DNA from 2 places in the Nocardioides sp. CPCC 206347 genome. Region 2 is predicted to be linked to the other one. Evidence: riboswitches for the same ligand, from Rfam matches in the RefSeq annotation. Region 2 holds a riboswitch; the other holds the start of a gene.
What was found. A riboswitch is a leader RNA that binds a small molecule or an ion and turns the genes downstream of it on or off. The one in region 2 is predicted to bind FMN.
Positions count from the first base shown of each region.

Region 1: it holds a riboswitch for FMN, as region 2 does, so the genes downstream of both, ribD (bifunctional diaminohydroxyphosphoribosylaminopyrimidine deaminase/5-amino-6-(5-phosphoribosylamino)uracil reductase RibD) here and ACOACQ_RS04145 (6,7-dimethyl-8-ribityllumazine synthase) in region 2, are expected to answer to the same signal.

Region 1 covers NZ_JBMCYZ010000001.1:23,619-28,437, reverse strand. The annotation lists gene ACOACQ_RS00175 (putative quinol monooxygenase) at 1-132, opposite strand, end outside; gene ACOACQ_RS00170 (hypothetical protein) at 189-425, shown strand; gene ACOACQ_RS00165 (DUF817 domain-containing protein) at 426-1,217, opposite strand; gene ACOACQ_RS00160 (cupin domain-containing protein) at 1,221-1,712, opposite strand; gene ACOACQ_RS00155 (hypothetical protein) at 1,734-1,874, opposite strand; FMN riboswitch at 1,955-2,109, shown strand; gene ribD (bifunctional diaminohydroxyphosphoribosylaminopyrimidine deaminase/5-amino-6-(5-phosphoribosylamino)uracil reductase RibD) at 2,237-3,256, shown strand; gene ACOACQ_RS00145 (riboflavin synthase) at 3,261-3,875, shown strand; gene ACOACQ_RS00140 (bifunctional 3,4-dihydroxy-2-butanone-4-phosphate synthase/GTP cyclohydrolase II) at 3,877-4,819, shown strand, end outside.
Region 2 covers NZ_JBMCYZ010000001.1:865,980-870,798, reverse strand. The annotation lists gene ACOACQ_RS04150 (HNH endonuclease signature motif containing protein) at 1-1,309, opposite strand, end outside; gene ACOACQ_RS04145 (6,7-dimethyl-8-ribityllumazine synthase) at 1,483-1,920, opposite strand; FMN riboswitch at 1,973-2,141, opposite strand; gene ahcY (adenosylhomocysteinase) at 2,312-3,763, shown strand; gene mtrA (MtrAB system response regulator MtrA) at 3,834-4,544, shown strand; gene mtrB (MtrAB system histidine kinase MtrB) at 4,555-4,819, shown strand, end outside.

The DNA of each region.
Region 1 (4,819 bases), 840 kb from region 2:
GCAGTAGAAGTACGCGACGTGGCCGGGGTTGCCATCGACGGCGGGCGCCATGTGCGCCTCCCAGACCTTCTGTACGTCGTCCCGCCGTCCCGGCTGTGTCTGGTGGCGGATGATCAGTGCGAGCTGGGCCATGGCGCGATGCTGTCACCGGCCACCGACATGCGGCGCCCGAGAACTACGCTGACCCGGTGACTTCCGAGAAGAAGCGTCAACCGAGCGCCATCGACCGCTGGGTGATGAACCACTCCACCGCGGCCCTGCTGGTCGGTCTCGCGCTCGTGGTGGTCGGGGTCGTGCTCGGCGCAATGGCTCGGTCCGGCAGTGACATCGCCGGAGTGCTGCAGTGGGTGGCGTTCGCGCCGGCCGCCCTGCTCATCGGCATGGCCGCCCAGGCGAGGAGCATGGCCAGGCGCTCTGGCCGCTGATCACGGCGTGACGTCCGGCTCGCTCGGCACGTGATAGAGCCGTCCCTCCTGCGCCTTGACGGTCGCCACGAGCACGAAGCTCATCGTGACCAACAGCGCCCAGGCGCCGAGCTTTGACGTGTGCACCGCCTCCCAGACATCGGCCTGGCCGGGGTAGCGCCAGGCGTCGAGGAAGGTCGCCATGTTCTCGGCGAGCCACAGGAAGAACCCGATCAGCACGAACGACAGCGAGAGCGGCATCCGGTAGCGGGCGTCGCCGACAGTGAAGTGCACCTGGCAGCGGCGCAGGACCCACAAGCCGACCACGGCCAGCCACACGCGCACGTCCGCGATCCAGTGGTGGGTGAAGAAGTTGGCGTAGATGCCGACAGCCACCACGGTCGTCAGGGCAGCCGGGTAGTGCGACACCCGGAGGTCGAACCGCCGCCACGCCTGGCAGATGTACGAGCCGACCGCGGCGTACATGAAGCCGGAGAACAGCGGCACGTCGCCGACCTCGGCCCAGGCTTCGCCCGGGTACGCCCACGAGCCCTCGGCGACCTTGAAGACCTCCAGGCCGAGGCCGAGGGCATGGAACGCGAAGATCACCAGCACCTCGCGCCAGGTCTCCAGGCCGATCGCCCAGAACCCGAACGTCAGGGCGAGGCACCACAGCAGAAGGGCGTCGTACCGGGCGATCGGCAACGGGACGAGATAGGCCAGGGCGAGTCCGACGAAGACTCCGACGGCGAAGGCGCAGGACTGCGCCTCGAGCCAGCCGAACCGGACCAGCTGCGTGAGGAAGCGGCGCAAGGACTACTCGTCGACCCAGAAGTTGTCGTGCTCGGCCATGAAGGCGTCGTACTGCTCGGGTGTCCACTGCTCGCCGGCCGCAAGGCGACCGAGTCCCTCGAAGTAGGGCTCCCGTGGAGCGCCGGGGGAGAAGTGCAGCAGCATCGACGCGGTGGCGCCCGATGTGTTGCGGAAGCCGTGCAGCCCGCCGGGCGGCACGTGGATGAAGTCGCCGGACCTCGTCGTGGTCCAGTCCTCACCGTTGTGGATCTGGATCTCGCCCTCGAGGATGTAGAACGACTCGGCGATGGTCTTGTGGAAGTGCGGTCCGGGGCCGCTCACGGCCTCGGAGAACTCCCAGCGGTACAGGCCGAAGAGGCCGCCGGTGCTCTCGCCGCGGGCGAGGTAGTGGACGCGGTTCCCGTTCGGGTAGGTCACTTCGGGAGCGGCATCGCCGGGGCGGATGCGGGCCGAGACCTCGCCATCGCCGTCGTACAGGGGTGGGGGATACGACATGGCGCCACGCTACCTGCGCTGTCACTCCCTTTTCTGGCCACCGAGACCGATGCCGAGCGCCACTCCGAGGAGCAGGCCCAGGATCAGCAGGATGACTCGATCGGTGGCGAACCAGAGCAGCACACCGCCCAGACAGCAGAGACCGAGTGCGAGGCGGTTCACCCGCTCGACGGTAGCCGGTTCCGCGTGACGGGACCCACAACCTGTACAGATCGTTGCTGTGCGACGATAGATCCAAGAGCTCGCGTGCTCTGGGGTCGGTGAAAATCCGAGCCGGCGGTGAATGGGTGAATGGCTTGTTTCGCCCACAGTCCGCGACCCGATCGCAGCCAGTGATCGGTTGACCAGGTGTGATTCCTGGACCGACGGTCAAAGTCCGGATGGGAAGTGCACGCACGAGTGTCCGACAGCGGAGCAGGTTTGCCGCCGTCGTTCGCCCTGCCAGACCCCGGAGTCCGTGAAGCAACACAACGGATGACGAAGAGGCAGCAGTGGCAGAGACCTTCACCCGCGAGTACGACGCGATGCGTCGCGCCCTCGCGCTGGCCGCGTCCCCCGGCGTGCCGCTCCACCCGAACCCCCGCGTCGGCTGCGTGCTGCTCGCCCCCGACGGCACCATCGTCGGCGAGGGCTTCCACCGCGGCGCGGGAAACCCGCACGCCGAGATCGAAGCCCTGACGGCTGCCGGCGACCTCGCCGCGGGTGCCACCGCCGTCGTCACCCTCGAGCCCTGCAACCACACCGGCCGCACCGGCCCGTGCTCCGAGGCCCTCATCGCTGCCGGAGTACGACGAGTGGTGGTCGCCCAGCGCGACCCGAACCCGGTTGCCGGCGGCGGCCTGGAGGTACTCACCGCTGCTGGCGTCGAGACCGACTCCGGGACGCTCGAGGAGGCCGCGATCGAGCTGAACCCGGCGTGGACGTTCGCCCACGTCCACGGCCGCCCGTTCGTCACCTGGAAGTTCGCAACGACCCTCGACGGTCGATCGGCGGCCAGTGACGGAACCTCCCGTTGGGTCTCCTCTCTGCCGGCGCGCCACGACACCCATCTGCTGCGTGCGCTCTGCGACACGATGCTGGTCGGCACCAACACCGTCGAGGTCGACGACCCGCAGCTGACCGTGCGCGACGAGGACGACCAGCCGGTCGCCGTACAACCGCTCCGCGTGGTTCTCGGCCGACGTGACCTCGACGCCGACCGGCGGATCTTCGACGACGTCGCGGAGACCGTGCACCTGCGGACCCGCGATCCGCTCGAGGCGCTGCAGACCCTCTACACCGAGCACGACCGCCACCACGTCTTCCTCGAGGGCGGCCCCACGGTGGCGGCAGCCTTCATCAAGGCGGGCCTGGTCGACGAGATCGTCACCTACGTCGCGCCCCTCCTGCTGGGTGCGGGCAAGGCGGCCGTGGGCCGGCTGGGAATCGGCACCATCACCAAGGCGTTGCGGTTCGAGTTGGTCGACACCGCCGTCATCGGCGAGGGGATCGAGGCGAACGTCCGCCTCACCCTGCGACCCGCTGCCACCACCGAGAGGAACTGACCAGATGTTCACCGGCATCGTCGAGGAGCTCGGCACCGTCGCCGCCATCGAGGACCAGGGCGACGCGATCCGGCTCACCATCACGTCCGACATCACGCTGTCCGACGCCGGCCTCGGAGACTCGATCGCGGTCAACGGCTGTTGCCTGACCGTCGCCGAGCGCACCGACAGCACGTGGACGGCCGACGTGATGGCCGAGACGCTCGACAAGACCAGCATCGGCGGCCTCGTCGTGGGCGAGCAGGTCAACCTGGAGCGCGCCGTCACCGCGGAGAAGCGCCTCGGGGGCCACATCGTCCAGGGCCACGTCGACGCGGTCGGTGAGGTCGTCGCCCGGACCCCCAGTGAGCACTGGGAGATCGTGGAGATCGCGATGCCCGCCGAGCTCGGCCGCTACCTCGTCGACAAGGGTTCCATCACCGTCGACGGCACCTCCCTCACCGTCGTGGAGGCGGGGGAGACCACCTTCACCGTGAGCCTCATTCCCGAGACGCTCGCGCGCACCACCCTCGGCTTCCGGACACCCGGCAGCCGCGTCAACCTCGAGGTCGACGTCATCGCCAAGCACGTCGAGAAGCTCGTTCGCGCCTACACAGCCCCCGCGGCAAAGGAGAACTGACATGTCCGTCAGGCTGGATTCCATCGAGCGAGCCATCGCCGACATCGCCGCAGGCAAGGCGGTCATCGTGGTTGACGACGAGGACCGCGAGAACGAGGGCGACATCATCTTCGCCGCGAGCAAGGCCACGCCTGAGCTGATGGCGTGGACGATCCGCCACTCCAGTGGCGTGATCTGCGTGCCGATGCCGGGCGACATGCTCGACCGGCTAGAGATCCCCCTCATGACGCCGCACAACAAGGACGCCTACCGGACGGCGTACACGCTGTCGGTGGACGCCCGCGACGGTGTCTCGACCGGCATCTCCGCGGCCGACCGCGCCCACACGGCGCGGGTCCTGGCCGACTCGGCCACCGAGTCGTGGGAGCTGACGCGTCCCGGACACGTCTTCCCCCTGCGCTACCGCGAGGGTGGCGTGCTGGTCCGCCGTGGCCACACCGAGTCCGCCGTCGACCTGTGCCGCCTCGCCGGACTGACCCCGGCCGGAGTGCTCGTCGAGGTCGTCAACGACGACGGCACCATGAAGCGTGCCCCCGAGCTGCGCGAGTTCGCCGACGAGCACGGCGTCGCGATGATCTCGATCGAGGACCTCGTCCGCTACCGCCGCCGCGTCGAGCGCCACGTGGTGCGCGAGGCCGAGACCCGGCTGCCCACGAGCCACGGCGAGTTCACGGCGATCGGCTACACGATCACCGTCGACGACAGCGAGCACGTCGCCCTCGTGTACGGCGACCTGGACACCCTCAACGACGAAGGCCCCGTGCTGACGCGGGTCCACTCGGAGTGCCTCACCGGAGACGTGTTCGGCAGCAGCCGCTGCGACTGCGGTCCCCAGCTGAACGAGGCGCTCGACCGGATCGTCGAGGAGGGCCGCGGCGTGCTGGTCTACCTCCGTGGCCACGAGGGCCGGGGGATCGGCCTGGTCGCGAAGCTGCAGGCCTACC
Region 2 (4,819 bases):
CGAGGGCGCGGGTGCCGTTGGGTCCGACGAGGAAGTGGTGGCCGTGCGGGCTGATCCACAGGTAGTGACCGGATAGCACGACGAGATAGGACCAGTTCGAGAACGTCTTGGCGCGGTGATGTCGCCTGCAACCCGGGGCGAGGTTGCAGGGGCAGGTCGGGCCGCCCTTGTTGTACGGGACCACGTGGTCCAGATCGCACTTCGCGGCCGGCCTGCCACACCAGGGGAACCGACAGGTGTGATCCCTTTGTTCGACGATGCGTCGGATCCGGTCGGGGATCTCGTAGGAATCGACCGGCACGCAGTCGGCGAGGTCGATCACCGGGCGCACTGTCACCGACGTGTTGGGGGCTTGGAGCCATTCCTTGATCTGCGCCGTGGAGACCGGGGTGCGGCCCTGGTCCCAACGCCCGACAGGGTTCGCGAACGGGTTGACCTTGTTCAGGGTGGTGTCGGTGATGTGGACGCTCATCTCGACCTTGCGACCGGGGACGGTGGCGATCACCTCACCGGTGTCGGGGTCGGCGAAGAGCAGGTCAAGGGAAAGGTCTTGGCGGGCGATGTCGCCGACGGACTTGGCTCGGCGCACGCCGAGGGGTGAGGTGTCGCCGAGCTTCCCGCGCTGGATCGCGCGCCGGTTGATGGCCTGGTCGACGTCGTGGCTGTCGGCGGCATCGATCAGGGCGTCGATGCGGACCCGGCCGTGCTGGTCGATCTCGTCGAGGTGGACGTCGACGAACAGCTCCTCGTTCGCGCCCTGGCGCTCGGCCTCGGCGCGTTCGGGGTCGAACCGCATCACCGCTTCGGTGACGAGGCGTTCGAGCTGGGCCCAACCCACACCACCGACCGCGGCGAGCTGGCGGTCCACGAACCCAGCGGCCTCGGCGTTCAGCGGACGGGTGAGGTCCGCGATCCGCTCGGCACGCCACGGCTCCAACCTGCCCTCGACCACAGCGGCGTAGACGCCGGGCAGGCGCCAGGCGCACTCGATGATCCGCCCCACGTACGCACGCCCACCATCAGGCGAGCGACCCAAGACGGCGATGAACTCCATCAGGTTGAACTCACTGACGAGCGGTGCGCCGTGGCCGGCGATCGGAACCCCGGTGTCGATGACGCCGTCCACGATGGTCGCGGCCTGCTCGGGGGTGGTGACGATGTTGCGGTTCGCCCACGCAACGGCGTCGATCCATTCACCGACCACCAGCCCTCGCCGGTCACGGACCTTGGTCCGGACGTCGGTGAGGATCTCGGCCGTCGACCGGGTGTCATGGCTGCCCTTCAGCTGGGGCTGGGTTCCGAGATCCATACATGTATTGGATCATCGAGGTCCGACACAACGAAGCGACGCAAAGCTGCCTGTGGAAGGGGAACGGCCCGGACCGGGCATGTGGAGAGTTGGTGGACGGTTCCGCTCGCACCTCAACGACTGGGCCGGCGGTCCCGCCCGCCCAGATCTCTGGCTGGGCGGAACCGCTTGGCTCAACCGACGGGCAGCCGCACGGTGGCGTCGACCGCGCTCGCCAGTTCGCGTCCCTTGGTCTCGAAGTGGGCGCGGAAATAGTTGGCGTGGTCGTCGTGCTCGTGGAAGTGGTGCGGCGTGAGCACGGCCGAGAACACCGGGACGTCGGTCTCGAGCTGAACGCGCATCAGCCCATCGACGACCGCGGGAGCGACGAAGTCGTGGCGGTAGATGCCGCCATCGACGACGAGCGCGGCTGCCGCGACTCCTGCGTACCGGCCAGACTGTGCGAGCCGCCGGACCTGCAGCGGGATCTCGAAGGCGCCGGGGACGTGCACCACGTCGACCTCGTAGCCGCGGCTGCGAAGTTCTTCCGTGGCCGTTGTCACGGCGACATCGACGATGTCGGCGTGCCAGCGGGCGGCGATGATGGCAATGCGGGGAGCGGTGGGTGACATGGTTCCTCCTGTTTGCGTGTCACCCAGGGCGTGACGACGCGCACGAGGCCCGTCGCGTTCTCTCTCGTCCGGACTGTGACCGTCGGCTCCGGAGTTCGACCGGATCTGCTGACCCACACCGATCCGGGGGATCCGTGTGGCGCTCGCGGGCTCGACCGCCCCGGATCTGCCGGGACGCTCCTACCGCCGGTGGGGATTTCCACCCCGCCCTGAGAACGTACGGATCAACCGTACCGCTCCGGCGCCGAGTCCGGCGTGAGTCGCTTCCCTGATGATTCCCCGCGCGCCGAATCCCGCTTGTAGGGTGTCCTGTGTCATGCGCGGGAGACCCCGGCAGAGCGCAGATGCGCCGCATGGACACGAAACACTCGATCCTCGAGGACCCCTTTTCATGGACTACAAGGTTGCTGACCTGAGCCTGGCCGAGTTCGGCCGCAAGGAGCTCACCCTCGCCGAGCACGAGATGCCCGGCCTTGTCTCGCTGCGCACGACGTACGGCGATGCCCAGCCCCTCAAGGGCGCCCGGATTGCCGGGTCGCTCCACATGACCATCCAGACCGGTGTGCTGATCGAGACGCTCGTCGCCCTCGGCGCCGAGGTCCGCTGGGCCACCTGCAACATCTTCTCGACGCAGGACCACGCCGCTGCTGCGGTCGTCGTCGGCCGCCCCGAGACGGGCGGCACCGCCGAGGACCCCAAGGGCACCCCCGTCTTCGCCTGGAAGGGCGAGTCGCTGGCGGAGTACTGGGACGAAGCCGAGAAGGTCTTCGACTTCAAGGACGAGGCCGGCAACGTGATCGGCCCGAACATGCTCCTCGACGACGGCGGCGACATCACCCTCCTCGTCCACAAGGGTGTCGAGTTCGAGAAGGCCGGCGTGGTTCCGGGCCAGGACACGACTGACAACGAGGAGTACAAGGAGGTCCTCCGGGTCCTCGCTCGTTCGCTCGAGAACAATCCCACCCGCTGGACGAACATCGCCAACAACATCAAGGGTGTCTCCGAGGAGACCACCACCGGTGTGCTGCGCCTGTACGACCGCTTCAAGGAGGGCTCGCTCCTCTTCCCGGCGATCAACGTCAACGACTCGGTCACCAAGTCGAAGTTCGACAACAAGTACGGCTGCCGCCACTCGCTGATCGACGGCATCAACCGCGGCACCGACGTCATGATCGGCGGCAAGGTTGCCGTCGTGTGTGGCTACGGCGACGTCGGCAAGGGTTCCGCCGAGTCGCTCCGCGGCCAGGGCGCTCGCGTGATCATCACCGAGATCGACCCGATCTGCGCGTTGCAGGCAGCGATGGACGGCTACGAGGTCAAGCGCCTCGAGTCGGTCGTCGAGTACGCCGACATCTTCATCACCACGACGGGCAACTTCGACATCATCCGGGTCGAGCACTTCGAGAAGATGAAGCACCAGGCGATCGTCGGCAACATCGGCCACTTCGACAACGAGATCAACATGGCTGGTCTCGCCAAGATCGAGGGCATCGTCAAGGACGAGATCAAGCCGCAGGTCCACCAGTGGATCTTCCCCGACGGCAAGAAGGTCATCGTGCTGTCCGAGGGCCGTCTGCTGAACCTCGGCAACGCGACCGGCCACCCGTCGTTCGTCATGTCGAACTCCTTCACCAACCAGGTGCTCGCCCAGATCGAGCTCTTCACCAAGGTCGAGGAGTACCCCGTCGGCGTCTACGTGCTGCCGAAGCACCTCGACGAAGAGGTCGCCCGTCTGCACCTCGACGCCCTCGGTGTCGAGCTGACGATCCTGACCCAGGAGCAGGCCGACTACCTCGGCGTTCCGGTCGAGGGCCCGTTCAAGGCTGACGCATACCGCTACTGAGTTCCACGGTCAGGAGCCCCGCACCCACTCGGTGCGGGGCTTCTGCCTTCCTCCCACCTAGGATCGACCCATGACACCTCCCGCCGGCGCGCCGTCGTACCCCACCCGGGGACGGGTGCTTGTCGTCGATGACGACGCACCGCTGGCCGAGATGCTGGGCATCGTCCTCTCCCAGGAGGGCTTCGAGAGCCGGGTGTGCCCGCGCGGCGACCTCGCCCTCGCCGACTTCCGCGACTACCGCCCCGACCTGGTCCTGCTCGACCTGATGCTGCCCGGCAAGGACGGCATCGACGTGTGCAAGGAGATCCGGGCCGAGTCCGGCGTCCCTATCGTGATGCTCACGGCAAAGGGCGACACCGTCGACGTCGTGGTCGGGCTGGAGTCCGGTGCCGACGACTACGTCGTCAAGCCGTTCAAGCCCAAGGAGCTCGTGGCACGGATCCGGGCCCGCGTGCGTCGTACCGACAACGTCCCCCAGGAGACGCTCACCGTCAAGAACCTCGAGATCGACGTCGCCGGGCACTCGGTGACCCGCGACGGCGTCGAGATCTTCCTGACGCCGCTGGAGTTCGACCTGTTGCTGTGCCTGGCCCGCAAGCCCGGCCAGGTCTTCACGCGGCAACTGCTCCTCGAAGAGGTCTGGGGCTACCACCACGCCGCCGACACGCGCCTGGTCAACGTCCACGTGCAGCGCCTGCGTTCGAAGGTGGAGCACGACCCCGAGCACCCCGAGATCGTCCTGACCGTGCGGGGCGTCGGCTACAAGGCCGGCGCTGTCTAGGCCGACGGACATGGACGGATCCGACCTGTCCCGGTGGCTGCGCAGCCTCTGGGCCCGGGTCGCGCCGGAGGTACGACGTGCGCTCACCTTCTGGCGTCGGTCGATCCAGGCACGGGTCGTCGTCAGCACGGTCGTCCTGTCGGCGCTCACCGTCAGTGCGGTCGGCTGGATCCTGCTGCAGCAGACGAAGCAGGGCCTGCTCGAGCACCGCGTCGAGGTCGTCCTCGGTGAGGTCGACGCGGAGGTGAGTGATGCGAACGGCCGGCTCGCTGCCG